Regions from separate parts of the Sporolactobacillus sp. KGMB 08714 genome, predicted to be linked through region 2. Evidence: riboswitches for the same ligand, from Rfam matches in the RefSeq annotation. Region 2 holds a riboswitch; the other holds the start of a gene.
What was found. Region 2 has a riboswitch for S-adenosylmethionine ahead of metK (methionine adenosyltransferase). Riboswitches for the same ligand answer to the same signal wherever they lie in the genome.
Positions count from the first base shown of each region.

Region 1: linked by a shared signal. The riboswitch ahead of Q6A92_RS11720 (sulfate ABC transporter substrate-binding protein) and the one ahead of metK (methionine adenosyltransferase) in region 2 are both predicted to bind S-adenosylmethionine.

Region 1 covers NZ_JAUUBW010000023.1:187,562-202,774, forward strand. The annotation lists gene spoIID (stage II sporulation protein D) at 258-1,262, shown strand; gene Q6A92_RS11670 (M23 family metallopeptidase) at 1,460-2,212, shown strand; gene Q6A92_RS11675 (gamma-glutamyltransferase family protein) at 3,326-4,936, shown strand; gene Q6A92_RS11680 (chromate transporter) at 5,334-5,954, shown strand; gene Q6A92_RS11685 (chromate transporter) at 5,951-6,484, shown strand; gene cysC (adenylyl-sulfate kinase) at 6,820-7,431, opposite strand; gene sat (sulfate adenylyltransferase) at 7,436-8,602, opposite strand; gene Q6A92_RS11700 (phosphoadenylyl-sulfate reductase) at 8,731-9,465, opposite strand; gene Q6A92_RS11705 (sulfate/molybdate ABC transporter ATP-binding protein) at 9,528-10,616, opposite strand; gene cysW (sulfate ABC transporter permease subunit CysW) at 10,634-11,509, opposite strand; gene cysT (sulfate ABC transporter permease subunit CysT) at 11,528-12,370, opposite strand; gene Q6A92_RS11720 (sulfate ABC transporter substrate-binding protein) at 12,411-13,472, opposite strand; SAM riboswitch class I at 13,888-13,983, opposite strand; gene spoIIID (sporulation transcriptional regulator SpoIIID) at 15,184-15,213, shown strand, end outside.
Region 2 covers NZ_JAUUBW010000067.1:33,530-48,742, forward strand. The annotation lists gene Q6A92_RS18295 (tetraprenyl-beta-curcumene synthase family protein) at 1-646, opposite strand, end outside; gene metK (methionine adenosyltransferase) at 909-2,135, opposite strand; SAM riboswitch class I at 2,269-2,374, opposite strand; gene pckA (phosphoenolpyruvate carboxykinase (ATP)) at 2,589-4,172, shown strand; gene ytkD (RNA deprotection pyrophosphohydrolase) at 4,229-4,753, opposite strand; gene Q6A92_RS18315 (Fur-regulated basic protein FbpA) at 4,920-5,096, opposite strand; gene tagH (teichoic acids export ABC transporter ATP-binding subunit TagH) at 5,658-6,452, opposite strand; gene Q6A92_RS18325 (ABC transporter permease) at 6,469-7,290, opposite strand; gene Q6A92_RS18330 (cold-shock protein) at 7,710-7,892, shown strand; gene Q6A92_RS18335 (DUF402 domain-containing protein) at 8,272-8,823, shown strand; gene Q6A92_RS18340 (GNAT family N-acetyltransferase) at 8,842-9,312, shown strand; gene Q6A92_RS18345 (small, acid-soluble spore protein L) at 9,382-9,519, shown strand; gene Q6A92_RS18350 ((Fe-S)-binding protein) at 10,166-11,488, opposite strand; gene glcD (glycolate oxidase subunit GlcD) at 11,485-12,918, opposite strand; gene Q6A92_RS18360 (CdaR family transcriptional regulator) at 13,073-14,185, opposite strand; gene copZ (copper chaperone CopZ) at 14,404-14,613, opposite strand; gene Q6A92_RS18370 (heavy metal translocating P-type ATPase) at 14,658-15,213, opposite strand, start outside.

The DNA.
Region 1 (15,213 bases), on a different contig from region 2:
GGAGAACATAGCCTTTTAAGCCGATAGACCGCCGTATATGAGCAAAGAAGATGCCGAAGTTTTTGTAACGGCGGCGGGCTCTGCCCACTCAGCATTATATGCCTCCTAAATTTATTTAGACCGGATTCGTCAATAAAAAGCGAGGCTCCCGATCCGACGTTGAAGGGTGCAGAGCGGCTGCCGGGTTTGCCCTCTTAAGTTCTATGAGGGGCCGGACAGGCATAGAAATAGGGTAAAAATGTGTTGGAGGTCAGAATATGAAGAAAGCCGCCGCACTGCTGTTCCTTTTTTCTCTAGCTGCCATGGCTGTTCCAGCCGCCATCGTTCTGCTCTTTTCGCAAAACAGCGGCCGGCAGCAGCCGGCACTGCAGGCGGGGAAGGCTCTGCCGCAGGCAGCCGTCGAAAAGGACCGGCCCCCGGCTGTCACTGTCGCCGTTTACCGGTCGGCACAGGGAAAGACCGATCATGTTGCGCTTGATGACTACCTGGCCGGAGTGGTCGCTTCGGAAATGCCGGCGACTTTTCATCTCGAAGCACTGAAGGCGCAGGCCCTTGCGGCACGCACCTATATTATAGGACGGATAATCGATAACCCGACTGCCGCGGTGACGGATACCGTACAGAATCAGGTGTATAAGAGCCGTCAAGATCTGGAAAAGATATGGGGAAAGGATTACGGGCGGAGAATGGCAAAAGTCGAAGCGGCCGTGTCACAGACGGAAAATGAGGTCATCACCTACCGGGGAAAACTGATTACCCCTGTTTTTTTCTCGACAAGTAACGGACAGACGGAAAACGCTGCCGACTATTGGACGGCGGACGTTCCCTATCTGAGGTCCGTGCCGAGTCCATGGGATAAACTTTCTCCGAAATATAAAACCGAAAAAACGCTCGCCGCTGCCGAAGTAGAACATGCTCTTCATGTTAAACCGGGCGGCGGAAGCGGCGAACTCGGCAAAGTAATCCGGCGAACGGCGACTCATCACATTGCTGTTTACCGGATCGCCGGCCGTGACTTTACGGGAAGAGAGATACGTGAAAAATTGAATCTTGCTTCTACCGACTTTCAGCTGATCCGGAACGGCGGCCGGATTATTGCGACCATGAGCGGCAGCGGGCACGACGTCGGCATGAGCCAGTACGGAGCCGATGGAATGGCGGGAGAAGGAAAGAATGCCGCTCAGATTGCCGCATACTACTATCGGGGGACCTCGATCAGCCGGATGACCGTGACCGCCGATCATGCTGTTGCCATAAATTAAATCACAGCAAAGAGGCATGATTGTTTAAAGAAATTCGGGAAAACGGTTCGAATAGGGGACCAAATCTCAGAAAATAGGAAACAAATTTTGCTTTTTTAAAGAAATAGCCGATTTTTCTGAAAAAAATCGGCATTTTTTCATTGCCGATGTATAGATCGCCCGCAATCTGATCACAATGATTGCTGAGGTGATGCAAGATGACAGAAGACAAGAATCAAAAGAATTCACAGGAGAAAGAGCTGACCGGTCTTCGCAAACTAGCAAAACGGCGCTGGTTCTATCCTGCCTTATATCTTGGCGCGGCTTCTCTGGTTATAACAGGCATGCTCCTGTTTCAGGTACTGGGCACGGAGCAGGCAAAGAATCAGAAGGAAGAAAACCAGGTTGTATTTAATCAGGACAAGCCGGCTGCGCCGGCGGCCGCCACTGCCGAAGTATTTGAATGGCCGGCCGTCCAGGCGGACACAAAAGTCATTCAGCCTTACTATGATGTCAACGGATCGCAGCAGGAACAGCAAGCCGCTCTCGTAAACTATGATCAAACTTACGTCCAAAATACGGGCATCAACATTGGAGCGAAAGATGGAAAAGCGTTTACGGTAACGGCGGCGATGAGCGGAAAAGTGACGGAAGCGAAAAAAGACAGCCTTCTCGGCTATGTGGTAACGATCAAACACAGCAATGGAGTTGAAACCCTTTACCAGAGCCTGGCGTCGATCAACGTATCGCTTGGACAGCAGGTTGCTCAGGGCGAAACAATCGGTACGGCCGGTACGGAAGCATTCAACAAAAGCATCGGGACCCATCTGCATTTTGAAATCCGCAAAAACGATGCACCGGTCAGTCCGGAAGCCTATATGGCTAAAGGAACGACTGATGTGAAAGCCCCGTCGTCCGCTGCGCAATCAACAAACGCGGATCAGGCAGGCACCGGAACAAACGGCCAATAACAAATGACTGGACGCAAAGCAGCGTTTTTTGAGAAAATCCGGCTGCGGGAAATGCCGTAGACAATCAAATCCGGAGGCTGTTCCATAGGCCTTTTGATTAAGCAGCCCGCGGACTGGGACTGGAATTAGGAATTTAGATGGGGTTGTTCCATCATCGATTTTTCGATGATGGAACAACCCCATTTTTTATTTTACGGATATCCCCTCAGCTCATCATTCTGCTGCGGCGTCGATTGATGATCGACCCCTTCTGAAACCATAATCTCTTGGAAACAGAGCATTTCGGCGATTAATAAACTTCTGCGCCGACCGAAAAACTGTGCCTAACACCGGAACCCGGCCGATAGAACCCGGAATTCGGCCGGAAGGGGTGCGAATTCGGCCGGAAGAACCTTGAATTTGGCCGGAAGGGACCGGGAATTGGCCGATAGAACCCGAAATCCGGCCGGAAGGATACCCAAACCGGCCGATTATTCACTCTTATTGATTTCAATCCGATTACTGTCGGTTTTTCACGCTGAACTGTAGATATTTTTCACTTTTACTGATGATACATTCTCGTTTCCCGGCGATTTTCATCCCGACTTGCAGGAGTACGCAGCGGTCCGAAAAAAAGATCAGGCGTTTCCGCCCATGTAACGCAGGATATCTCCCTTCAGAGGAATGCACCGCTGTTTGCATGAACATTCGGAGGAATAGACTGCCGCCCGTGCAAATCGATCGCTTTTCAGAGGAACCGATGGCATTTTCACGCCGCGGCCCGGCTGGATACATGAGTTGAGGGGATACCTATTTTTTTTACACTCCCTTCGCTGCCTGATGGTCCGACTTTTGAAGGCCGGACAATGCGGTGTCCTTTTTGCATCGGGAAATCCGGACCGTTGTGCCGGATCGCTGCCGCAATGCAAAACGAGCTTAGGGTGTATCTGTTATAAACAGCGATAAAGAACCGATCGGCCGCCTGATGAGGAACAAAGGCAGTGTCCATGATGAAGTTCCGGAATACAGCAGCAACTGTTGACCGAGGTTATCATTGTTTCAAAGATTTTTCGCTATTATAATTTAAAATAAGGTTAATTCGAAAAAACAAAAGGGAGACAGGGGGCAGTTCAATTGCACTTCGATTATCAGGATTTTCCTTATCAGGTTCGCAGGACACCGGTCTTTGCACGGAAAGGCATGGTGGCGACGGCACAGCCGCTTGCGGCGCAGGCCGGGCTGGATATATTAAGACGAGGCGGGAATGCGATCGATGCCGCCGTTGCGACGGCAGCCAGTTTGACGGTTCTTGAACCGACATCGAACGGGATCGGAAGCGACGCGTTTGCACTGATCTGGACAGAGGGGAAATTACACGGCCTGAATGCGAGCGGGGTCGCTCCGCAGTCAATATCGATCGATGCAGTCAGAAAAAGAGGCTATGATGCCATGCCCGTGCATGGTTTTGAACCGGTTATGGTTCCGGGTGCACCGGCAGCATGGGCGGAATGTTCCCGCCGTTTCGGCAGGCTTCCGTTTGCAGACCTTTTGGAACCTGCAATCAACTATGCAAAAAATGGCTTTCCGCTGTCTCCCATTGTGGCAAAGAACTGGGAGACAGCCTATCGGCGCTTTCATGAAAAGCCGGCCGACCCGCTGTTCAAGCCGTGGTTTGACACGTTTGCGCCGGACAGCCGCGCGCCCCGGGCCGGAGAGATGTGGTCCTCTCCGGCAATGGCCGCAACGCTGCAAAAAATTGCCGAAACACGGGCAGAAGCCTTTTACAAGGGTGATCTTGCAGAACGAATTGACCGTTTTTCGACAGAACACGGGGGCTTTATCAGAAAGAGCGATCTTGAGGATTATCGGCCGCAATGGGTGGATCCGATCTCGGTCAATTATCGCGGCTACGATGTTTGGGAGATGCCGCCGAACGGTCAGGGCCTTATTGCACTGATCGCACTGAACATTCTTAAAAACTTTGACCTGAACTTCAGGGAATCTGCAAATACAAGCCATAAACTGATTGAGGCTTTGAAACTTGCTTTCTCAGATGGTAAAAAATACATTACGGATCCCCGATGCATGACAGATGAAGTTTCTTATCTTCTGTCGGAGGAATATGCGCGAAAACGCTCCGAGCTGATAAGGACTGAGGCGCTTGAGCCGGCAGCCGGGACGCTTCCGCAGGGCGGGACAGTCTATATTGCGGCGGCCGACGGGGAAGGCAACATGGTTTCATTCATTCAGAGCAATTACAAAGGCTTCGGATCAGGCGTCGTCATCCCGGAAACCGGTATATCGCTTCAAAATCGCGGTCATACTTTTTCGCTGAATGAAACGGATGCCAATGCACTTGCTCCGGGGAAAAAGACGTACCACACCATCATTCCGGGTTTCCTTACCCGGGCCGGGAAACCAGTCGGCCCGTTTGGCGTCATGGGAGGGTACATGCAGCCTCAGGGCCATCTGCAGGTGATTACAAACACGATCGACTTTCATCTTCATCCCCAGGCTGCGCTTGATGCGCCGCGGTGGCAGTGGATAAGCGGGAAAAAGGTCATCGTTGAACCGGATTTTCCCAATTCGATCGCCCGTGCGCTGGCAAGACGCGGGCATCACATTGAAGTCGCTCTCGATCCGGGTTCCTTCGGCCGCGGACAGATTATCTGGCGGAACAACGATACCGGTGTCCTGACAGGGGGCACGGAATCGCGGGCCGACGGGATGATCGCCGCATGGTGATCCCGGAACTGAACAAATACCGAGCATCCGTTCTCAATAGCCTGCTCGTCGCATGGAAATAATTTAAGCGTCCCCCGCCGTTATAGGCGAAGTTGAAGATCTTGTATTCATGTAACGTACGAACGACTGACGAGGTGCGGAGTGTTCTGCAGAAACCGCTCCTTAACTTTGGATAATACAAACAGTCCGGAAGAGACAGACGGCGCTGAAAAGGTTCTTTTTCGATGCTGTCCGATCACAATCTGAAGTTCAGTCTGAGCGGGGACCGCACACTGCCGGCTGTTAAAAAGTTAAAAAAATGTTTGCCTGAAAAGGTATGAACTTAATAAATGGTGTTTTAAAATAAGTATTCAGACAAAAAAGCAGCAGAAGACATATGAACAGAAAGGTCGATTGGATGGCGCAGATAGAAAAGGACGGCCGGGGAAAGCGGGCGGCGGCAAAAGGAGGCCCTCGGGCTCACTATTCAGATATTTTCATTGCCTTTTTCCGTTCAAGCATTTTGAGCTTCGGCGGCGGTCCTTCGGGGATTCCGCTGATTGAGGCCGAGGTTGTCAAAAAGTACAAGTGGATGGCTCTCGAGGAATTCGGCGATATTGTGGCTATAGCCAATGCACTGCCGGGTCCGATCAATACGAAACTGGCCGGTTATATCGGCTGGAAGCTGAAGGGGATCGGCGGTCTGCTGACGGCACTGGTTGCCTGCGTCTTTCCGATGGTGGTCGCGTTAATCGTCCTGCTCGGCTTTCTCGATGTTTTTCAGCAGCAGAGATGGGTCAGAGGGATGACGCAGGCTGTACTTCCGGTTGTCGGTGTGCTGATGGCACAGTTGACCTGGCGATTCGTTTCAAGCGCTAAAAAGGGGATGGGCTGGACGGTCAGTCTGATTCTGATCGCAGTCAGTTTCATTTTGATGGAAATCCTCCATGTTCAGCCGCCGATACTGATCGCACTGACTTTACTCTATGTGCTCATTATGCCTGTGAAACGGAAAGAATCGGCAGGTGGGCGAAAATGATTCTTTACTGGCGGATTTTCCTTGCGTTTTTCATTCCCGGCATTCTCGGCTACGGCGGAGGACCGGCATCGATCCCGCTGATCGAAAACGAGGTCGTCGGCCGCTACCACTGGATGTCGGTCACCACCTTCAGCAACGTGCTCGCATTTGCCAACTCGCTTCCCGGCCCGATTGCGCCGGAACTGGCCGGCTATATAGGCTTTGCAAAAGGGGGAGCCGCCGGTTCGCTGATTGCCATCTTCGCGACGGTCGCCCCGTCGCTGATTCTGCTGATTCTGCTGCTCAAACTGTTGTACAGATTCAAGGACTCCCCCAAGGTAAGGCGGCTGACGATGTTGATCCGCCCGATCATTGTCGTCATGCTCGGCATGATGGCATATAACTTTTTTGCCGCATCCGAACAGGCGTCCGGCTGGCTGCCGATGATCGTGATCGGCACACTCAGCTTCATTCTGATGCAGCGGTTCAGGCTCCACCCGGCTTTTATCATTGCCGGCGCACTGCTGTTCGGCGCGCTTTTTATGGGATAAAAATTTCTATGCCGGGAATGGCCGCAACCGATAGTTTGTAGGACGGCCTTTTTTCAAATGATTGACATGGGCTGCGGCGGCGCGGTTTTCAGGGCCGTCCGGGCCTTTTCAGAGCCTGATCAGGCAGGAAGAGGCTGACCTGAAAGCCGCCAAAAAATAATTAAGCGGAGAGAAAAGCCCGGCCTTTTCTCTCCGCTTTTTTCCTTTATTTGTTTTTGGGTCTGAAAAGCGTCTGAAAAAGGGCCGGATGAAAATGAGTCCTTTTCATTCCGGTTCTGTTCCGGAAGCCGCAGCCGCCGTGTTCCTTCGGATCTGATCGACGTTGGCTGTCCCGTTTAGGCCTGATCCGTCACTCTGCCGATAATGCCTCTTTTTTCAAGAAAACGGACAATCTGATCCGCACTTTCAGGAAGCGTTTGTTTATCGGTGTCGACGACAAGTTCCGGTGATTCCGGCGCTTCATAGGGGGAATCAATACCTGTGAAATCGCTGATGATACCGGAGCGGGCTTTTTGATACAGACCTTTCGGATCGCGTGATTCGCAGACTTTCAGCGGGCACGCGACATAAATTTCTATAAATTCGTCGCTTTCGAACCGTTTTCTGGCTGCAAGACGATCCTTTCTAAATGGAGAAATGAATGCAGTCAGGACGACGGCATTGCTGTCGACGAACAGTTTGGCAACTTCGCTGATCCGGCGGATATTTTCCTTTCGGTCGGCGTCCGAAAAACCAAGGTCGCTGTTCAAACCGCTGCGGATGTTGTCTCCGTCAAGCAAATAGGTGCGGATACCGCGGGAGAAGAGTGCGGCTTCCACGCGATTGGCCAATGTCGATTTGCCGGACCCGGACAGTCCCGTCAGCCAAACGACCGCTCCTTTATGACCGCTTGCTTTCTCACGGTCGGCTTTTTTTACGGTTGCCGGGTGCTGGACGATAGGGTTCATGAGTTCAGACCTCCTGATGATCGGCATTTGCCGTCTGTTTTCGATTCAGTCCCTCGATCAGGACATCGACGACTTCGGGCCTGCTGAATGTTTCGGGGGGACGGACGCCTGCCCGCAGCATGGCCCTGACCTTTGTCCCGGAGAGAGCGACATGAAACGACGAATCATGGGGGCAGGTCTTATTGGAAGCCATTCCGCCGCATTTCGTACAGTAATAGCTGTTTTCGAAAAACAGGGTTTGTATATCAAGTTCCTTGCGCGTGAAGTGCGCGAAAATTTTTTGCGCGTCATAGGGCCCGTAGTAATCTTTGACACCGGCATGATCGCGTCCGACAATAAAATGCGTACAGCCGAAATTTTTGCGGCAGATCGCGTGAAAGACGGCTTCCCTCGGTCCTGCATAGCGCATCGCGGCGGGGAAGACGGCTAACGCCGTTCTCTCTTTGACATAATAGTTGTCGATCAGGACGTGGTAGCTGCGCATCCGGATGCCGGCCGGGATGTCGTCTGCCTTTGTTTCGCCGACAAGCGGGTTGATAAAAAGCCCGTCGACTGTCTCAAGCGCTGTTTTCTGGATATGTTCATGAGCCCGGTGGATCGGATTGCGCGTCTGAAAGCCGACGATCGTCCGCCAGCCCTTTTCTGTGAACAGCCGTCTTGTTTCGGCCGGATCAAGATAATCGCGCGCAAATTCTGCCGGGCGCGGCGACCGCCTGATCAGTTCGACCGGACCCGCCAGATTGATCGGGCCGCGGCTGAAAAGGCGCCGGACGCCCGGATGTTCCGGATCAGTGGTCAGGTAGACGCGGGCTGCTTCCTTTTCTTTATCAGGACGAAATTTTTCCGTCACGTCGAGAATGCCGTAAATCTCTCCGTTATAACTCAGTTTGACTTTGTCCCCGGCCGATACGGCACCTGCCGTCTGTTCCGATACGGGAAGCGTGATCGGAATCGTCCAGGCCAGTCCGTTTTTCAAGTGCATCGTTTCCACAACGGAATGATAATTTTCTTCATCGAGAAAGCCGGTAAGCGGGCTGTAGGTCCCGTTTGCGATCAATTCAAGATCGCTGAGTGCGACACGGTCAATCGCTACCGTCTTTTTTATTTCGGAGGTATCTTTACCGAAAGACTGGCGATTAACGAGCCGGCCGCCATGAGCAGCGTTTGTCATTTTTGTTCCCACTCCTTTTTCTATGCGGCAGCCGCATGGTGTTTCATGAAACATGAAAACACGAACAGGCAGGCGCCTTCACTGCAGTTCTTTTGTATGAAGAAATGAAAACATGGCGCGAAAGTTTGTTATCTTTTATTCTGACTGTTTATATGAAGACCGCATTCCGTTTTGTCGAAAGCGCTCCATCGTCCGGCCCGCAGATCGCCGCCTTCCGTGACGGGCGATGTGCAATAGGCACAGCCGATGCTTGGATAGTTCCGGTCATGGAGAGGATTGTAAGGCAGATTATGGAGCCGGACATAGTCCCATACTTCCTGCCAGGTCCAGTGAATCAGCGGACAGATTTTGATCGATTGAAACTTTTCATCCTTGTTGACAGATTGCACGTTTCTTCGGGTAGGCGACTGCTCGTGCCGGAGTCCGGAAATCCAGGCATCATAGTTTTTAAGACTCCTGGACAGCGGTTCGACTTTTCTGATCCGGCAGCAGAGATCGGGCTGCCGGGACCATAACGATGCACCGTACTTGGCCGCCTGTTCGGCCGGCGTCAGAAGCGGCTTTTGCCGGATCACATGAAGGCGGGGGTAGCGCCCTTCTACACGATCGACCAGTTCATAGGTTTCTTTGAAATGGAAATCCGTATCTAAAAAGAGGACCGTTGCATCTTCTTTGATCTGATTGATTAGATCAATCAGCACGATGCTCTCAACGCCAAAGCTGCACGAGTAAACAACTCGATCGCCGTACGTATCGTATGTCCAGCGCAGGACACGATCCGCCCCTTTTAGCGGATGATCCGCCGCAAATTCAGGAAGCTGATGTTCAGGCCAGGTTTCATAGGTCAGGCTGTTTCTATTCAAGGTATCCCTTCTTTCCTTAATCAAAAAATACTAAGCGGATGCGGAACATTCATGGAACCGGCTTAAGTTCGCTGTTCCCCGGCGGATGCACCGATGGTGAATACTTTGGCCTGCCTGGGCTCCAGAAAAACATGCTGCTGCTCGCTTAACGAGATCTTTTCAAATTCCTGCTTTGTCACTACCGCCTCCAGACGCTGGCCGGCATCCGGCCTTTCCAGATCGAGCCTGATGACGGGCCCTACAGGATGAATATGGGTGACCGTAGCTGAAAATGCCCGTTCGCCTGCCCTTTGATCCGATGCGGTGATCGTCATCTGATCGGGCCTGATAAAAGCGACGCCGCTCGTCTCTCCCTGGCTACCACCTTCAAAAGGTATCCGGATATCTCCATTGACGAAGTAGCCCTGACGGATCCTGCCCCGCACTTGATTGACGTTCCCGATAAAGTCATAAACGAAAGGATTGGCAGGATTTTCATAGACTTCGGCCGGCGTCCCCGTCTGTTCAATTTTTCCTTTGTTAATGATGACCACGCGGTCGGCCACTTCAAAAGCTTCCTCCTGGTCGTGTGTGACGAGCAGGCTGGTCATATTATATTGCCGGTGCAGCCGCCGCAGCCAGCGGCGCAGTTCTTTGCGAACTTTCGCATCCAGTGCGCCGAAGGGTTCGTCGAGCAGTAAAATCTGGGGCTCAATAGCCAGTGCGCGGGCCAGTGCGACACGCTGACGCTGCCCTCCGGATAACTGCGAGGGGTACCTGTCTCCGTATGATTCAAGCCTGACAAGATGAAGGAGCCCGGCCACTTTTTCCCGTATTTCTTTTTTTGACGGCCGATCTTTTCGCGGCTTCACTTTCAATCCGTAAGCGACGTTTTCATGGACCGTCATGTTGTTGAACAGGGCATAGTGCTGGAAAACGAATCCGGCTTTCCGTTTTTTAATGGATGCACCTGTCAAATTTTTTCCCTGGAACAGGATGGTTCCTTCATCCGCAAACTCAAGACCTGCTACAATTCTCAGCAGGGAGGTTTTTCCCGATCCAGAGGGGCCCAATAAGGCTACCAATTCCCCGCTGTGAATCGTCAGGCTGATATTTTTTAAGATTTGGTAACGACCGTATGCCTTTGAAATGTTTCTCAATTCGATCCCCACGTGGGCACATCCCCCGTCTATTCATTTTTAACTTTCTTGCGATCGAAGTAGCTTTTTAAAATAAGAGAGGCAATGGCAATGAGCGACATCAGTGACGACAATGAAAATGCCGCTGTCATCTGATAACTGTTGTAAAACGTTTCAACCTGAAGCGGCATCGTATTGGTCTGCCCGACGATATGTCCGGATACGACGGATACCGCCCCAAAATCGCCGATTGCCCGGGCGCTGCAGAGAATGATGCCGTAAAGCAGCCCCCACTTTATGTTGGGCAATGTGATCTTGAGAAAGGTATGAAACGTTCCGGCTCCGAGAATCAGCGAGGCCTCTTCTTCTGAATTTCCCTGATTCTCCATTAAAGGGATAAGCTCTCTGGCAACAAACGGGTAAGTGACAAATAAAGTCGCAATCACAATTCCGGTTGTATTGAAAACAAGCGCGATGTTCTGACTCTCCAGCCATTTTCCCAGAAAACTATGATCTCCGAACAATAGAACGAAAATCAGGCCCCCGATCACCGGCGAAATGGAGAAGGGGAGGTCGGCCAAAGAAACTAAAAGGCCTTTTCCCCTGAAACGATACTTTGTCGATGTCCAGGCAAGCAATACGCCGAAAAAGGTATTGATCGGCACAACGGCAATCAGAACGGTAAGCGTCAGCAAAATAGATGAGGTGGCGTCGGGATCGGAATTGGAAGCCCAGTATACTGCTATCCCCTGTTTGAAAGCTTCCGCAAAAATGAAAATCAGCGGAAGAATCAAAAAGACAAAGACAAAAAGAATGACGATCGATGTAAGCAGGCTTCTTACCCAGAAGGGCTCTGTCAGTATTTCCCGATTTTTAGAGATCTGTCCGGATAATTCCGATTCAGAAGACAATGACAGCTCCGGCAAGGCTGTTCCTCCTTTCTGTCAGTAATGTGTATAGCGGCGTTTTGAATGCCACTGGGTGACGTTGATCGTCAGCAGGATGATAAAGGACAGGACAAGCATGACTAACGCCACCGATGTTGCGCCGTTGTAATCGAATTCTTCCAGTTTTGTCATGATCACAAGGGGAGCAATTTCCGTTTTAAAAGGCATGTTGCCCGAGATGAAAACAACCGATCCGTATTCTCCGAGCGCGCGCGAAAAAGCAAGGGCAAAACCGGAAAACGCGGCCGAACGAATGTGGGGAAAAACTACATGAAGTAAAGTCTGCCAGCGACTGGCCCCCAGAGTCGCAGAAGCTTCTTCGTCCGCTTTATCTAAATTTTGAAGCACGGGTTCGACAATCCGGACAACAAACGGCATGCCGATTAAAATCAGGGCAACGATAATTCCGAGCGGTGTATAAGAAACTTTAAACGGAAGCAGTCTGCCGATCCAGCCGTTCGTTGAATAAAGCGTGGCAAGCGTAATGCCGGCTACCGATGTCGGCAGGGCGAAAGGCAGATCGAGAAGACCGTCGATCAGTTTCCTTCCCGGGAAAGAATAACGAACCAGAACCCAGGCAGTCGGAACGCCGAGCACCAGATTAATGAAGGCGGCGATCAATGACGTTGTAAAACTGAGCTCAAAGGAGGCGACGACGACAGGCTGCCTGATTTCATTCAAAAAACCGTTCCACCCTAATTGCGATGTGTAAATAAAAATCATCGACAGGGGGATCAGAACCAGCATGGAGAGATAGGCTAAGGAAAGCCCCATCGACAGGCCGAAACCCGGAATAATCTGCCTTCTGTTTGATTTTGTTTTTGTACGCAAACGAATCATGGGCATGGCTTCTTCATCCTTCGTTGAATTTCAAATATGTTTAGCTTTTTCCGCTGTAGATCTGATCAAAGATGCCTCCGTCATCAAAAAACTTCTTTTGCGCCTTTTTCCATCCCCCGAATAGCGGATCGTCGATTTTCACAAGCGGAATGTTCGGATAAAGCTTTCGATAGTCGGCCAGTACGCTCTGATTGCGCGGACGGTAATAATTTTTGGCAATAACCTCCTGTGCCGGTTTTGTATAGAGATATTTTAAATAGGCCGTTGCAGCCGCTGTCGTTCCGTTTTTCTGGGCATTTTTATCGACAACGGAAACGGTCGGTTCGGTCAGAATGCTGACGGAAGGATAGACAATCTGGTACTTATCTTTTCCGCCGGGTTCATTAAGGCTCAGCAGAGCTTCATTTTCCCAGGCAATGAGCACATCGCCGACACCGCGCGTCGTAAATGTCGTCGTTGCGCCGCGTGCACCGGAATCAAGTACTTTGACATTGCTGAAAATGGATTTTAGAAATTGTTTATCCTTTGTCTGATCGCCGTTGTATTTTTTGTCGGCGTAGGCCCAGGCCGCCAGAAAGTTCCATCGCGCGCCGCCTGACGTTTTCGGATTAGGCGTGATGATGCCGATGCCTTTCTTTGTGAGGTCGTTCCAGTCTGTGATATGCTTTGGATTGCCTTTGCGCACAAGAAAAACAATGGTTGAAGTATAAGGCGCCGAATGGTCCGGAAGCCTGCTTTGCCAATTGGGCGAGATTTTATTTGTTGCCGCGGCAATGGAGTTGACATCGCCGGACAATGCCAAAGTCACGACATCGGCGTTCAGTCCGTCAATAACGGCTCTGGCCTGGGCGCCGGATCCGCCGTGGGACTGCTGGATGGTTACGGTCTGGCCGGTTTTCTTTTTCCAGTAGGAAGAAAATAGCTGATTGTACTGTTTATATAATTCTCGTGTCGGATCGTAAGACACATTCAGCAATTTAATGTTCTTTTTGGAAGATGATGACGACGTTGCGGAAGCGGAGGCGGAACCGCATGCCGATAAAACGAGCGATACTGCAATGAAAAGTGTGATCAGATGCCCCCTGTGTTTTCTAAGCCCCATGATGCCGACACTCCTTTTATTCTTATATGAAAACTTGGTTATCTGGCCGAAAAAACGAATCATTTACACCTGTGCAGCAGGAGAAAAGCAAATTCAATTTGAAGAACGGCTTTAGGTAAAGCTTTGAACCGATTACTGTATCCTGAATTTTCCGAATCGATGGCGGGATATCCATTTAACCTGGCTGTCAACCAGCCCCGCAGTGCTGTAAGGACGCCGCTGTTCGTCCTGACTGACAGAGATCCATCCTGTCCGAAAATTTATCACCTCCCCGGCTGAACAACGATGTCAGAGCTCTTTTTTCGATGGCTGCGAGTAAAAATGGATGAAGGTTTTCCTCTAAAAAGGCCATGTAAAAGCCGCTTGCCTATTCCGGAAAAATCGACTGAAGATAAAAAACTTTTGCAACAAATTGTCCTTATCTTCCAGATATCTGACGGAATGGCACCGTGCATTTTCATGCTGGTTGCCGGGCTTCGGCGGGCCGTCTCTCCGCTGCTTTTAATAAGATTATTCAGTTAATAATGGGTACATTGTAGCGCCGGTGAAAAAAGGAGTCAAAAAAGAAATTCGACATTTTTCGCATAACGAAACAGCGCCGATCATATCGGACTCCGGCCGTTGAACGGCTCTGACCGTGCAGCATCGGTACGACGGACGGCTTTTCCGGGAGGGATAAGACTTTCCGGAGGTAAAAGAAAAGGACTCTGTCAAATCCGAATTTATTGTCGATTTATGTCGATTAATCTTTACTGACCGTGCTAAAGTTCCGCCGACCGATCAGTCATTCGGAAAAATCCCCCGCTGTCAATATAAATAAAGTGTCGATTTGAATCGGCGAAAAAGTAGAGGAGAATTCCGCGGAAAATGCCAAAGAGAGGTTGCGATCCGGCCTTGCGGGTGTCGCTAAACAGCCGCCGCTTACTATCTTCTAATTCGTATCCCCGCGACGTATCCAATCGCCCGTCCGGTATGATATAAATCACGGCGATCCGGAGAACCGGGGGAGTGCGGAGTTCGAGTCCGGGGGTCGTCAGCCGAATCGGAGCGCCGCGCGAGCCAGGGATTATTCGCTGAATTCGATTGTCTGCCGTTCAGATCGGGGGAGCTGGCGGATGAATCGGAGTGCCGCGGGAGCCAGGGATTGTTCGCTGAATTCGATTGTCTGCCGTTCAAATCGGAGGAGCTGGCGGATGAATCGGGAGCGCCGCGGGAGCCCGGGGGTTATCAGCCGGATGGCGTATGTGCCGTTCAAGTCCGGAGGCCTGTCGGCGAGATACGGCCGCATCCGAGTAAACGACGAAACTGCTTCCGCTGCATGTCATTTTTGACAAAAATGTCTTCACGAATGAATATCCCGTGAACCGGGACGGAGAGGTACTGCACCCCGGTCCTGTTTTGAAAAAATCCGGGACCTCCTCCGGCAATGGCCAATGCTCCTCCGGTCCGACGCCGTCATGAATAATCATGAAACTTTTCTGCTCCGCCATGGCCGGAAAAGTTCTTCTTTTATCTGTCTCATTCCCGTAATCCCTTGTCCCCATTGACTTTTTGGCATATAACCGGAACTCGTTTAATAAGATGTTACAAACTCACAAACGGGGTTTCGAGGTGAGCGCGGCGGGCTTGGAACGAGCAGAAAGCGTTTGGTTTCCGTTTCCCTCCAAAAAATGTCTCATTTCGCATCTTCAGAAAATAGGAGGCGAGTGGTGTGCACGATTACATCAAAGAGCGTACGATC
Region 2 (15,213 bases):
TGCAGAAAATGCCGAGGGTGGAACCCGAGCAGGCAGCAAATTCATACCAGCTCATTTCAGGAAATCTGTTCTTATACTTCTGAAACCAGGCGATCAGCCGCGGAACGCGCTGATCCTTTTCGACATGTTTGTGCACCTGAAGATCGCAATAAAAACCGGCCAGCTCATGCAGTGCCGGCTGAATGTCGCCGAGCGCAGTCAATCGGGACAGAACGCCCTGACAGGTCGATACAAGATCCTGAAGATAACCGCCGTCGGACGAGACGTCCCGATATTGATAATAATCGGACGGGCCGGTGCCCGGAGTCAGCGCGTGCAACATGGCGCTGTGAAGCCTGCGGAAGTCCACGGGATCAAGCGATACGCTTCTGTCGCACAGATTGTCCAGATAATCGCTGATCGTCTGGTAGGCAACGATAAAAGAAATCACTTCGCTTCTTTTTTCTCCGGCGAGCAAGCTGTAAATAGCGCCGCCTTCACAGTGGAACGCTTTCGTCTGCAGGCTTGCGAGCGCCTGTCTGCGCAGTTCCGGGTCCGGAATGGCGCGCGCTTTCTTTTTCCAGTTTTCAAGCTCGCCGTGTACTTGCGGAAGCACTTTCCGATAAATTTGCGCCATCAGCCGCAGCGGTCCGGATGGTACGGCCATGAAGAATACCTCCTTTGCCCGTCTTAATTTGTCTTTCTCTGAACCGTCTACACTATGAAATAGTTTTCGTCTCCGCGCCGTCGAATCCGTCTAAAAAATTATTTTAGCGATACGGCCCGGCTCAATCTCCTTTTTATTATAATACACTATTATCGAAAAAATTTTCGTTTCTTGTCGTACGCCCGGCTTCAATTTTCCCGAATCATTTAAAAAGCCGTTTTCCGCTCTCAAGCCCAACGGAAAACGGCTTTAATCATGGTTTTTATTTTTCGGATGCCGAGGAACCCGCCAGAACCTGCTGCTTCAGCAATTCGGCCTTATCCGTTCTTTCCCACGGAAGATCAATATCGGTCCGTCCGAAATGGCCATACGCTGCTGTCTGAAGATAAATCGGCCGGCGCAGATCAAGCATTCTGATAATACCCGCCGGACGCAGATCGAAATTGTCGCGGATCAGTTCTACCAGCCGTTCTTCCGCCGCCTTCCCTGTCCCGAATGTATCGACGGAAATCGAAACAGGCTGAGCCACACCGATCGCATAGGCAAACTGAACCTCGCATTTATCGGCAAGGCCTGCCGCAACAATATTCTTGGCCACGTAACGCGCGGCATAGGATGCCGAACGGTCGACTTTCGTTGCGTCTTTGCCCGAAAACGCGCCGCCGCCGTGATGGGCATATCCGCCATAAGTATCGACAATGATTTTGCGCCCCGTCAGGCCCGCATCGCCCTGCGGCCCTCCGATGACAAAACGTCCTGTCGGATTAATGAAGAATTTGGTTTTACTGTCGATCAGGTCCTGCGGCAGTGTCGGATAGATCACATGATCAAGCAGATCCCTTTTGATTCTGGCTTCAGCCACATCCGGATCGTGCTGTGCCGAAACGACAATCGTGTCAATACGCGCCGGACGGCCCTCTTCATCATACTCTACCGTTACCTGCGTCTTACCGTCCGGCCTCAGGTATGTCAGTTCGCGGCTTTTTCTGACGTCGGCCAGGCGTTTGGCCAGTTTATGCGCGAGTGAAATCGGCATCGGCATCAGCTCGGGTGTTTCGTTAACCGCAAAGCCGAACATCAGTCCCTGGTCGCCGGCTCCGATCGCCTCTATCTGGTCATCCGTCATTTTCCCCTCACGCGCTTCAAGCGCCTGGTTCACGCCCTGGGCAATATCCGCCGACTGCTCCTCGATCGATGTCAGAATCGCACAGTTCGAAGCATCGAATCCGTATTTGCCGTCGTCATAGCCGATGTCCCTGATCGTCCGGCGCACCACTTTCGGTATATCGACATAAGTCGATGTCGATATTTCTCCCGTGACAAGAACGAGGCCGGTGTTTACGGCCGTTTCGCAGGCCACGCGCGCGTTGGGATCCCCTTTCAGAATCTCATCAAGAATCGCATCTGATATTTGGTCGCAGATTTTATCAGGATGGCCTTCCGTCACCGATTCCGACGTGAACAGTCTTCTTGAATACTTTTTCTTCATTTTCCTTCCCTGCCTTTCAGACATTATATACAAAATAGTTATAACGGTACCCGATCCGTGACTTTTCTTTTAATAAGGCATGAAAAAGGCCCGTTCCCTTGTGTAAAGGATTAGGCCGTTTCTTATCACGCATCTCTTATTAATCAGAAGAAAATTTCTCCTGCAGGTTAGCACCGTACCGCAAGCGGCCGGTTGCCGGGCTTCACCGGGCCTGTCCCTCCACCTACTCGGAATAAGAGCAGCCATATTATAATTCCCATAATAACGCAGGGAATTACCACTGTCAATGAAATTCCGCCGCCTCTTAAAGGGCGGTTTTGAGCCATACCATTATGCCGGTGCGTGCAGGAGATTCCGGCAATTTTTCCGAAATAATTATGGTTCACTTTTTAAGTGTGCTATACTTTAGGTGTCGAAAGTATGATGGCTATAAAATGAGGAAGGGATGTTAATATGAATGTGACGGTTTCCAATACGCTCATCTCTGAACTGTTCAAAGCGAAAAATACCTTTGTGAATCTGTCTTCTGCAGAACTTGTTGAGAAAGCGCTCGCTAAAAATGAAGGCGCTTTAACGGACAAGGGGGCACTGGCCGTGACGACCGGAAAATATACAGGACGGTCCCCCAAAGACAAATTCTTTGTAAAAGATGAAACAACAGAAAATCGGATTGACTGGAATCGAAACCAGGCGATCGGTGAATCTGTTTTCGTTAAGCTTTATCAGAAAGTCGTTCGCTACTTGAACGATCAGCAGGATCGTTTTGTTTTTCAGGGTTTTGCCGGAGCCGATCCGAATCATCGTCTCTCCATTCAGGTGGTCAATGAATACGCCTGGCAGAATCTGTTCTGCCGTCAGCTGTTCATTTGCCCGACTCCGGATGAACTGAAGAGCCACAGTGCCGATTTCACCGTTCTTTCCGCCCCCGGATTCAAAGCAGATCCGGCGATTGACGGTACCCGTTCGGAAGCATTTATCATTATTTCCTTCACGCATCGCATCGTTTTGATCGGCGGCACCGAATACGGTGGCGAGATCAAGAAGTCGATCTTTACAGTGATGAACTATCTGCTTCCGCAGAAACAAGTTATGTCGATGCACTGCTCGGCAAACCAGGGAAAGAACGGAAAAGTCGCTTTATTCTTCGGCCTTTCCGGCACAGGAAAAACGACTTTATCAAATGTTCCCGACCGTGATTTAATCGGCGATGATGAACACGGCTGGTCGGATCAGGGTGTGTTCAACATCGAGGGTGGCTGCTACGCAAAAACAATCCGGCTTTCAAAAGAAAAAGAGCCGCAGATTTACAACAGCATTCAATTTGCCACTGTTCTCGAAAACGTTGTCATCCATCATGATGACCGCAAACCGGATTATGACAACGGTTCTCTGACAGAGAACACGCGTGCTGCCTACTCACTTGAAAATGTCCCGAACGCATTGATTCCGAGCGTCGGCGGACACCCGAATGCCATCATCTTCCTGACGGCGGATGCATTCGGCGTGCTGCCGCCGATCAGCCTGCTGACGCCGGAACAGGCTATGTACCAATTCCTGTCGGGATACACAAGTAAGCTGGCCGGAACCGAAAGAGGCGTGACCGATCCGGAGGCTACCTTTTCAACCTGCTTCGGAGCACCGTTTATGCCGCTTCCGGCATCGACCTACGCCGAACTGCTGGGTGCAAGAATCAAAAAGCATCACGCGGCTGCCTATTTGGTCAACACAGGCTGGACGGGCGGACCGTACGGCGTCGGAAAAAGAATGCAGCTCTCCTATACTCGATTGATGATCCAGGCTGCGCTTGAAGGCAAATTTTCCGATACGGAAACGGTCACGGATCCGATCTTCGGCCTGCACATTCCGAAAAAATGCCCCGGCGTTCCCGACAAAGTCCTGCTGCCGTGGGAGACGTGGTCCGACCGGGATGCATACGATAAAAGCGCCCGGCAGCTTGCCAAAAAATTCAAAAACAACTTCGGCAGTTTTCCTGAAGCATCCGAAGCGATCCGCTCTGCAGGGCCGCTGGCTGAATAATAAATGTGAACAATCAAAAAGGCATTGCCCTTTATTTTCGAGGGCGATGCCTTTTTTTAATCATCAAATGCATCCCGATGCACATGAAGAACCCGGCGGCCGCCGAATTTCCCGGCAGCGATCGCCTTCATTGATTCGGAAAGCACGCGGTCTTTCATCAAAAAACTGTATCTTCCGTCCGTCGCAAGCGAATCGGGCAGCCTGCTGATAAATCGCGGACCTCCGGTTTCCAGATAGCTTTTTTTCAGTTCGATCCGATCGATCTCGCCATAATAAATATTCTTAACGATGGAATCGGTTTTTCCGTCGACACGATACTGGCCGACTGGAAACAGGCGGCCGATATGCGCCCCCGTCTCTTCATCGACTTCCCTGCGCGCAGCATCGTCGGCATTTTCACCCTTCTCCACTTTACCGCCCGGGAATTCGAGGCCCCGGCGCAAATGCAGCGTGAGCAGCCATTGTTCATGAAAACGGCAGATGACCCAGACGTGCTTCGGCCGATCGGAAAACGGAAAATCGGCAACAGCAAGACTGACCCTGTTTCCGTAAAAATCCTCAAATGTTTTAATCGCAGCCAAAAAAAATCGTCTCCCCGGTTTTTCAGCGCCTTTCCGCTCCGCCGGCTCTTTTTATTTCGGCAATTTTCGCCCGCTTTTTGCTCATGGATAAAGGCGCCCGTTGCTCATTATTGTACCACGTTTTTCCGCATACTTCTCCGCTTTTGTCCGTTTTCGCGCGCTGCACTTATCCGATATTCCTTTTCTGCCATTTCTGATAGCGTTTCCATTCATTTTCAAGCTCAGACAGCGTCCATCTGTTCAAGCTGCCCGGATCGCTGGTCGCTCTGTTTTCCTTCAGCATTTCAATCAGATATTTTTTCCGATTTTCCACTGCGGTTCTTAATAAATTAACATTATTCATCCTCTGATCGGGCCGCCGGATAAGTAACCGTTTTCAAAAAGATCCGACGCGCACCCTTCACTCCTTCCATATTATCAGAACGCCGTCTCGGCCTTTCCCGATATCATTTCCGTCCATGCCTATCTAAAACCCGGCTGATTGCCAAAACGCAATTCCAAAAAATTTCAGCGTCTCCGTATCTTTGAAAGCATCTGTTCTCTTTAAACGGAACACCGCCGGACGCAGACCTTGCCGCATGGATTCGGATACTTTTTATCTGAAATCAAGAATGTACTTATTTTCACAAATTTAAATACTAATATATATATTATATATCAAATATACGGAAAAGTATGCAATTTCAGCGAAAAAAAAGCGCTTCTTATAAAAAATCAGAAATGAGGTTTCGGATTGCCGAAAAACGGCTATATGATTACTAACCCTAACCCCAATACACTTTATGTATCATCCCGCTCCTGTGAGCGGGATTTTTTCATAGGGCAGATGTTTCCGCTCCGATCCGTACGATACGGAACGGAGACCGGCTGCCTGCGAAAAGCAACACGCGCCTCTCACGACGCATCAAGCATTGACCATGCGGCTCCGCCTGACTTTCTCCTGAAAATCCATTTGTTCCTGCCGCGTCATTTTCTTGAAGTCCTTAATAAACGCTTCGTATTTGGGCATGACGTCCTTCATCCGTCCGTAATCGTCAACGCGTCCGTACTGAATCCACAGCGCCTTTTCACAAAACTGCTTCATCTGACCGATCGAGTGGCTGATAAAGAAGATCGTCTTCCCGCTTTCTTTGAACTCATTCATTTTATCCAGACATTTTTCGGCAAAGGTCTGATCCCCCACGGAAAGCGCCTCATCAATAATCAGAATATCGGGATCAATATGGATCGAGATGGCAAAACCGAGTCTCGACCGCATCCCGCTTGAGTATGTTTTGACCGGCTGATCGATAAAATCGCCGATATCGGCAAATTCAATAATGTCAGGTGTCAGCTCTTTGATTTCATTTTTATTGAAGCCGAGCATCAGACATTTCAGCTCAATATTTTCTTTTCCGGTCAATTCACCCTTCAGACCGGAAGCAATCGCAATCAGTGCCGTTTCGCCCTTGACGGTGACCGTGCCCGATGTCGGCGGAACAACGCCGGCAATAATGTTCGACAGCGTTGATTTACCGGAGCCGTTGACACCGATAATGCCGATGACATCGCCTTTTTCCGCCTCAAAACTGATATCCCGAAGCGCGTAAAACGACTTGCCGTAGCTCTTCGGAGAAATAAGATCAAGGATTTTCTCAGAATTTTTAGTGTACATCTTATATTTTTTCGTGACGTGACTCACGATAACCGATTTTCCCATAATGAACCTGTCCACCTTACAGATAGTCTACGAAGTGATCCCTGAATTTCATATGGATCACCGAACCGAAAATGAACATCAGAGCAATGACGGCCCAGAAATAAATCGTATACTTAATGTGTTCGATGCCGTACCACGAGATGCCGAGAAGGGAGGCCCGATACCCCTCAACAAGATAGTACATCGGATTGAGCAGCATCACGTTCTGCAGAAAAACAGGCAGCCGCGACGGTGCCCAGAGAAACGGCGTCAGATAGATCATCATGCGCATCAGCGAGATCAGCACCTGCTGCAAATCGCGGACAATGGTCGTCAGTGTCGAGGTAATCAACGACGCGGACAGCAGAAAAGCGAGCGCCGCAAACATGAAATAGGGCAATTGTATAATATAGAAACTTATTTTGAAATCTGTAAACTGCAAAATAACGATGATGATGGCCATTAGCATTAAATGCTGGTAAAACTTTTCAAAAATGACATAGCTCGGAATCGTACTCATCGGAAAATTCATCTTGGCAATGAACCAGATACGCGAATAAATGGATCTTCCGCCTTCCATGATGGCTGGATTGAGGAAAAACCAAAGACATATTCCGGAAATCAGCCAGACAACATAGGGAACTTCTACGCCGTGTCCCATATATATTTTCGTATTCCGGCTCAAAATATAGCCGAAAACAAGCCAATAAATAAGAATCTGAATCGTCGGGTTGAGAATCACCCATAACATGCCTAAATAATTATTATTGTTCTCGCTTTTCAGTTCATAGAGCGACAGCCGTCTGATCAGATAAAAGTTGCCGACCTGCTCTTTAATCACTTTCCATGCAGATTTCATAATCCAATCCTTCCACATCACTGAGTCGTGCATGTCTTCCTGCGGCCGGTTTCGCAAAACCTCCAATCAATACTTTAGCACAGCTTTAGTAAAAAAGGAAATCCTCCCAAGCGTGCCCAGCCGGCGTGTCCGTCATTGAAAAACCGCCGCTTTCGCCGTTTGCTCCGCCCGTGAATACAGCCACCAGTTATTCGCACCCCTGTTTCCGTTTGCGACCGGTTTCTTCTCCTGTTCCAGAGGAATGATTGCCGCCGGCTTTTTCCCGTTTTCGCATTCCTCTTCCCGTCATGTTCCTTTCATGCCGGGCATCAGGGGGGAGAAAGATCAGGCGGCACTTGGAATAGGTCGGGCGTTTCCGTTTATTTATTCGGCTAAATAGGATATAATAATAAGATTAACAGGAAAGGGGATTTTGACACATGGGATTTAATCGAGGCCCTCAAGAACCGGTTCCTGAAGCAGAAACGGCTGTCTGGACGTGCACCAATGAATCATGCTCGGGATGGATGAGAGATGCCTTCTCGTTTGACAGTCATCCGAAATGTCCGCTCTGTCACTCCGAAATGAAGAAAGAAACGAGAATGCTTCCGGTCATTGACTGATTTTTCAATGAAGGCCGGTCAACGAGCTTGACAGGCGTTATTCAAGCAGTCTAAATACGGCAGGATGTTTCCGCTAAAGATATTCGGGGATGTCCTGCATTTCTTTTACCGGATAAAATAGTGATCCCGGCACTGATCCCCCGCACAATTCAGTATCCTATTTCTGTATCATTCTGAATAAAGCGCCGTCCGATACGATCTCCCTTCTTTACAGATACAGCTCCCGTATTCTGAAAAAGATACTTTCCTCAACCGGCCGTCGATACTTTATTCCGCCTGACTGTAATACTTTCTAAAAGTACAGGAAAATGGGAATCCGACTACCCATTTTTTGGATAAGTTACGATACAATAGATAGGCAGGGACAGAAGGTGATTCTTTGAAGCTGAATAAAATGAAAAGAAAATATGCCGACAGGCGGGGATGGCGCCGGATCATCGGAAGCCGCATGACCCGAAAATCGTTCATGTGGCCTTCATTCCATGGAGAGGCCGTACTGCTTATTTTTGACGATATCAAAGCTCCTCTTTCGGTCATCTATGGAGGAATCCGGACAAAAACAGTGGACCGCTCCTTTTCCTGGCTGCAGCTTTTTCCCGCCTCTCCGGCACATTTTGTTCTGACAGCAATGTTTAACGCGGAAAAACAGCTGGTCCAGTGTTACTTTGATGTCACATATCAGGAAGGGTGTGATCCGGACGGTGTTCTCTGGTTCGATGATCTTTACCTGGATATCATCCTTTTCCCGAGCCATGACCTCTATCTGGTTGACGAGGATGAGCTGAACGAAGCGCTTAACGCCGGAATCATCACCCCGGAAATGTATGATTTGGCATGGCGGACAGCGCGGTGTCTCGGGACCTTTATTAAAAACAATCCCGATCATTTTCTCAATCTGGTCCGTGATCTGCGCAGCATATTTACAGATTGAACGACAGGGGGCTTTTCTGTGATCGTAAAAATAACGGATATGAAAGAAACGGATTTCCTTCCTTATATGCACCGGATGGTACAGCAATATGCAGTTGAAAAACAGCGAAGCGGAGCGTGGACGGCGGAAGACGCGCCGCATAACGCGATCGACGAGTTCAACCGCCTGCTGCCGCGCGGTTTCTTCACACCCAATAACCATTTTTTTACTTTTCTGGACGGCTTCGGAAGAAAAATCGGGAGGCTGTGGCTTTATTATCATCTGAATGAGTCAAACAGGAACGCCTTCATTTATGACTTCGAGATCTTCGATACCTTTCAGAATCAGGGGCTCGGCCAGGCAGCGCTGAATGCGCTTTGTGATTATTGCCGAAAGGCCGGCCTGGAGAAACTGAGTCTGCATGTCTTTGCCCATAATCAACGTGCGATGCATGTCTACCAAAAGCTGGGCTTTGCGGCAACGGACGTTAACATGCTCAAGTATCTGTAACCCGTCCGGACGGACGCATAATACGGACCCCGGCAGCGCAGCTTATGACCGGGGGGAGGTGTGCTATGCGTGGCTAAAACAAGGGACAAGGAATACAGGACAAATAAGGGAAAAACAGCAACCAGCGTCAATCCTGCAGGACGACCGCCGGATACGTCCGCGGCTCCGGTCTCGAAACTTGAAGATCGTGCACGCAAGGGAAAATAGCAAATGAACGGGTCATAAAAACCGCGATGAACTGATTTCCATCGCGGTTTTTTTATCGGCCCTCTTTCAAATGAGCGCCGGAACGGAATCCCCGTCTTCACTCTGAATATACAAATAGGGATGTTTACTCACACGAATCAGCAGTCTTTCGTTAAAGATAAGCGATCATTCAAAAAAAGATTGCTGCCCCGGGCAGCCAATGATTGACATGCAGATGTGCTGAAAATAAAAGCCCCTTACTGCACCAAACTTAGGAAGCCGAACCCGATGAACGGTTGCCCCGGATCAGAGTCGGGCGATCAAACTGAATTTGAACAGTCGCGCCGAATCAGGCCTAGGTCGCGCCGAATTACCGGAAACTCGCTCCGAATTGCCAGAAAGTCGCGCCGAATTTGAGCGGTCGCTCCGAATCAGGCCTAAGTCGCGCCGAATCGGGCTAAACTCGCTCCGAATTTCCGAAAACTCGCTCCCAATCACCGGAAACTTGCTCCGAAGCTGGACGATCGAGCCGCAGCGCCGGGAAGCTTGGTTTATCAATCGTCTGGAACAGTTTATCAGTCGTGGCGCTTGGTTTATCGGCCGTCGGAGGCAGCTTCTCAGTAAGGGACTGTCCGGCAATCAACTCTGCTTGCAAATAGGAGTACGCCTAATCAAGTGCTTCAAGCAGCAGATCGGCAATGTGCACGGCCCGGACCGAACCTGTTTTATTTGCACGTTCAATCCCCAGCTTCATTTCAAGCAGGCAGCCCGGATTTGCCGTGACAATCGTCCGTGCGTGTGTTTTTTCAACCTTTTCCATTTTATGGTCGAGAATCTGCATCGCCATGTCCGGTTCCACAATATTGTAGATACCGGCTGAACCGCAGCATGTATTCGCGCCTTCCATTTCTTCATAGTGCACACCTTCGATCGCCTTCAGAAGCGCGCGCGGTTCTTCGAACGTCTGCATTACGTTGCGCAGGTGGCAGGAATCCTGATACGTGACCGCCTGCTCAGGCAGATGAAGCCTGTTCTTTTTCAGAAAATCCAGATCCATGAGAACCGCAGAAATATCTTTGAGCTTGGAAACAAAACGCTTCGCCCGATCGGCCCACTCAGGCTCGTCCTTTAAAAGGTGATCGTATTCAATCAAAAAGGCGCCGCAGCCGCCGGCATTGGTAACAATGTAATCTGCCTCTTCTTTCTCAAATGCCTCAATATTCTGCTTGGCCATCTGTTTGGCCCTCTCCAGCTCCCCGCCGTGCCCGTGAAGCGCACCGCAGCACAACTGATTTTCGGGAATCACCACGTCGCAGCCCGCTTTCTGAAGCAGCCGGATCGTTGCATTATTTGTAGAAAAGAACATGGTGTCCATCAGACAGCCGGCAAACAGCGCCGCCGTCGCTTTTTTTTCTCCTTCATGTTCAAAGAAACGCGGGCGCCGTTTTATTTCCCTGCGCTTCGGCACTTCCGGCAGCACTTTCTCCATCGTCGCCATGCTGGAAGGAAAGAGTTCCATAAATCCGATCTTGCGGGCCGCTTTGGACAGGCCGCTCCGCTGGTAAAATCCGAGCAGACTGGTCGCCTTCTCCATTCTGTTCTGATGCGGGAACAGTTCTTCAAAAATTCCTTTTCTCAGCATTTTCACCGGTAGCGACTGTTTCTTGTTCGCCTGGATGATACTGCGGGCATTCTCCAGCAGGCGGCCGTATTTTACTCCGGACGGGCAAACCGGTTCACAGGCCCTGCATCCGAGACAAAGATCGAGTGAATGCGCCATGTCGTCGTCCGGTTCAATAATCCCGTCGGCAACGCCCTTCATCAGTGCGATCCGGCCGCGCGGCGAATATTTTTCCTGCCGGCCGGTTTCGATGTAGGTCGGACATGACGGCAGACAAAAACCACAGCGCATACAGTTGAGCAATTCATCATAATCCATCTTTTCTTTGAATTCTTTCTGGATTTTCTTTTTCACCGATGCCGTCATCATTTTGCCGCCGCCATCCTTTCTTTCGATTCTTCCGCAAACACTTTGCCGGGGTTCATAATGTTTTTCGGATCAATCGCCTGCTTGATTCCGCGCATCACTTCAAGCCCCGCTTCCCCGATCTTCCACTTCAGATAGGGCGCTTTCGTCATGCCGATCCCGTGTTCTCCGGTAAGCGTGCCGCCCAGCTCAATCGCCTTCTCGAATATTTCGGCGAAAGCCGACTCGACACGCTGCATCTCCTCTTTGTTCCGTGAATCGGTCAGACAGGTCGGATGGAGATTGCCGTCGCCCGCGTGCCCGAATGTCGAGATCCGTACTTTGTATTTTTCAGCAATTTCCGCAATTGCCCGGACCATCGTTGCGATTTCCGAACGAGGCACCGTGGCGTCTTCCAGAATCGTTGTCGGTTTCAGCCTGGCGAGCGCGCTCAATGCCGACCTTCTCGCCGTCGCCAGTTTTTCCGCCTGTTCTGCGGAAGCGGCAAGCTGAACATCCACGGCCTGCTCGCTGCGGCAGATCTCCGCAATTTTCTTAATGTCCCGGTCGACGATCTCCTGCGGGCCGTCCTGGACGATCAGCAAAATGGCTTTAACATCGGTCGGCAGTCCGATGTGGGCAAAATCTTCGACTGCCCGTAAAGTATCCTGATCGAGAAACTCCAGTGTGACCGGTATCATCTTGTTGGCAATAATCTTGGAAACCGAGCGGCCGGCCGCCTCGATATCCTGGTACAGCGCAAGAATAGTCTTCTGCGATTCCGGTTTGGGGATGAGTTTCAGCGTGGCTTCCGTGATTACGCCCAGCGTCCCCTCCGATCCGATAAAAAGGCGCGTCAGATCATACCCCGCAACGTCTTTGGTCAGCTTTCCCCCCGTGCGGATCAGCTCCCCGTTCGGCAGGGCAACCTGAAGCGCCATCACGTAATCGCGCGTCACGCCGTATTTCAATCCGCGCAGGCCGCCCGAATTTTCACTGATGTTTCCGCCGATTGTCGATACTTTCATGGAACTCGGATCCGGCGGATAGAACAGCCCTTCTTTCTCGACCCTATCGCAGATGGTTTTTGTGATCACGCCCGGCTCTACCGTCACCGCCAGATTTTCTTTATCCAATTCCAATATTTTGTTCATACGTTTAGACAGCAGAACAACCCCGCCTTTGACGGGGCAAGTATCCGCGCATAGATTGGATCCCGATCCTCTTGAATAGACAGGTGTTTCCGTCTCGCTGCACATTTTTAGAACCGCAGCGGTTTCTTCGGCGTTACCGGGTGCGACCACCAGGTCCGGAAGCGACTGATAATTCGGCGTCGCGTCATAGGAATAGACCAGCCTGCCGGTTGTTGTATCGTCGACATTTTCCGTTCCGACAATATCGGCGAGCCCTTCTTTAAGTTTGTTCAGCTTCTTCTGGAATTTTCTTGAAGACATGCTCTCTCCTCCGTTTCTTTACCGTAAAGCTTGTATCCGTCAAATCTTGTTTAATCTATGAATTTTTTATGGCGATATTGTGATTGTTTAGTATTATTATAATTTAATAATCCTGTTTTTTCTATGTGTAAATCGCTAAAAGTAACGCTTTCATTCATGGCATTATTGTCTGATCATCCAAAAAAGTCAGAGCAAGAAAAAGGACGACACGGCTGCGCATATCTTTTGTATCAAGCCCCGTTTCCAGCTGCAGCTTTTTCAAACGATAATGCAGGGTATTGATGTGAATATGCATGACAGCGCTGGTTTCTTTGAATGAAAATCTGTGAGCGAACAGATTTCTCAATGTATCGAGCAGTTCCCGGTCCGACAGTATTTGACCGATCACCCGTTCGGTAAACAGCTGCTTTGTTTCTTTATCCAGGCCGTCGCTGATCATTTCCAGCGTCAGATCTTTGTCATAGATGATCGGCTGCAGTTTACCGGTGACGTTCAGGGCGCGTTTCGCCTGATGGAAGGAATACTTCAGCTTTTTCGCGGGGAGAGCCGAACCGACGCCGATCGTCGGCTGTTTTCCTATCCGCTTTTTAATACGGGACGCCCATTCTTCGATCTGACCCGGCAGATCGCGCCGGCGGTCGGATACGTCGATCAGCAGCAGCAAATGATCGTTCCCCCAGCGAACAAAGATATCGTCCTTATTCGGGCTAAGAAGTTCCCGCAGTACGGCACCGGGCCGGCCGTCTTTCTTTCCGGCCGGCCGGAGGATGCGCACGAATACAACCTGGCGGTCACAGCGGAGATTGATATTCAGTATCTTTGACAGGCTGATAAATGAATCATCCCATTCACGATTGTTCAGCCAGTCAAATACAAATTGTTCAAGCATCCGCTCATGAAAATCCTGTTGTTCCTGATAGTAGCTTTCCTGAATGAGCAGTTCTGTCATTTTCTGCAGAAGATGCCCGTAATGAGCGGCCTTTTCCGGTTCTCCGGTGATGCCGATCACACCGACAACGGCATCCCGGAAAAAAATCGGCAGATTGATGCCGGCCCGGACGCCCTGCCACTGTCCGGCCGTCGCTTGTGTAATAGTCAGCGTTTCCCTTCTGACAATCGCCCAGCGTGCCCCTTCATGAAGCTGCCCCAGCCGTTCCCCGTCGGTGCTTGCAATAATAATGCCGTTCCGATCCGCAATAATGATGCTTTCCTCGGTAAGCAGCCGGACTTCCCCGACGATTTTTTGTGCAAGCTGAGCATCCAGCATCGTCAACCTTGTCCCCCTCCGATTTCTCCTTCTATTATTATATATAGGATAAAACATTTTCCTCCGAATAGAGAGTGCTTTCGGCAAAAAAACAGAGAATAATAGATCAGCGGCGGTTTTTTTACATTAAAAAACGTCTCTCTTGTATGCACGCACGGCATACAAAATAGAGACGTTTTTCCAGCGTGATTTTCCGATTCCGCTATCTTTGCAGCAGTTTATTTAACCACATCATAACCTTGGTCTTCTACAGCGTCTTTCATCTGTTCAAAGCTTACTTTTTTCTCGTCATAACTGACATCCACTTTGCCGGCTGCCAGATCGACAGAAACGGCAGAAACGCCGTCCAATCCATTCAATGCACCCGAAACGGCCATTTTGCAATGGTCGCAGCTCATGCCTTCGACTTCAAGAGTCCTTTCCGCCACCTGTTATCACCTCCTTCCGAACCACAACGAATCAATGTATCGGATCAGATGCGCATGCGTTTCAATCTCAGACTGTTTGAAACGACCGAGACGGAACTGAAGGCCATCGCTGCTCCGGCTACCCACGGAGCAAGCAGGCCGAGGGCCGCGACGGGAATGCCGATCGCATTGTAGAACAAGGCCCAAAACAGGTTCTGGCGTATGTTCTGCATTGTTTTCCGGCTCAGATCCAGCGCCTTGGCTACATGCTTCAGGTCGCCGCCGACCAGCGTTATGTCGGCCGCCTCAATCGCCACATCGGTTCCTGTGCCGATCGCCATGCCGATATCGGCCACAGCCAGGGCGGGAGCGTCGTTGATGCCGTCGCCGACCATGGCCACATTCAGCCCCTGTTTCTGGAGTTCTTTAACTTTTTCCGCCTTTTCTTCAGGAAGAACTTCGGCAATGACATGGCTGATCCCCGCCTTTCGGGCGATCGCCTCCGCCGTTTGCCTGTTATCACCCGTGATCATGTAGACGCCGAGGCCCCGTGCCTTCAGATCGGCAATAGCCTGTCTCGATGAATCCTTGATCGTATCGGCCACGGCAATAATCAGCTGC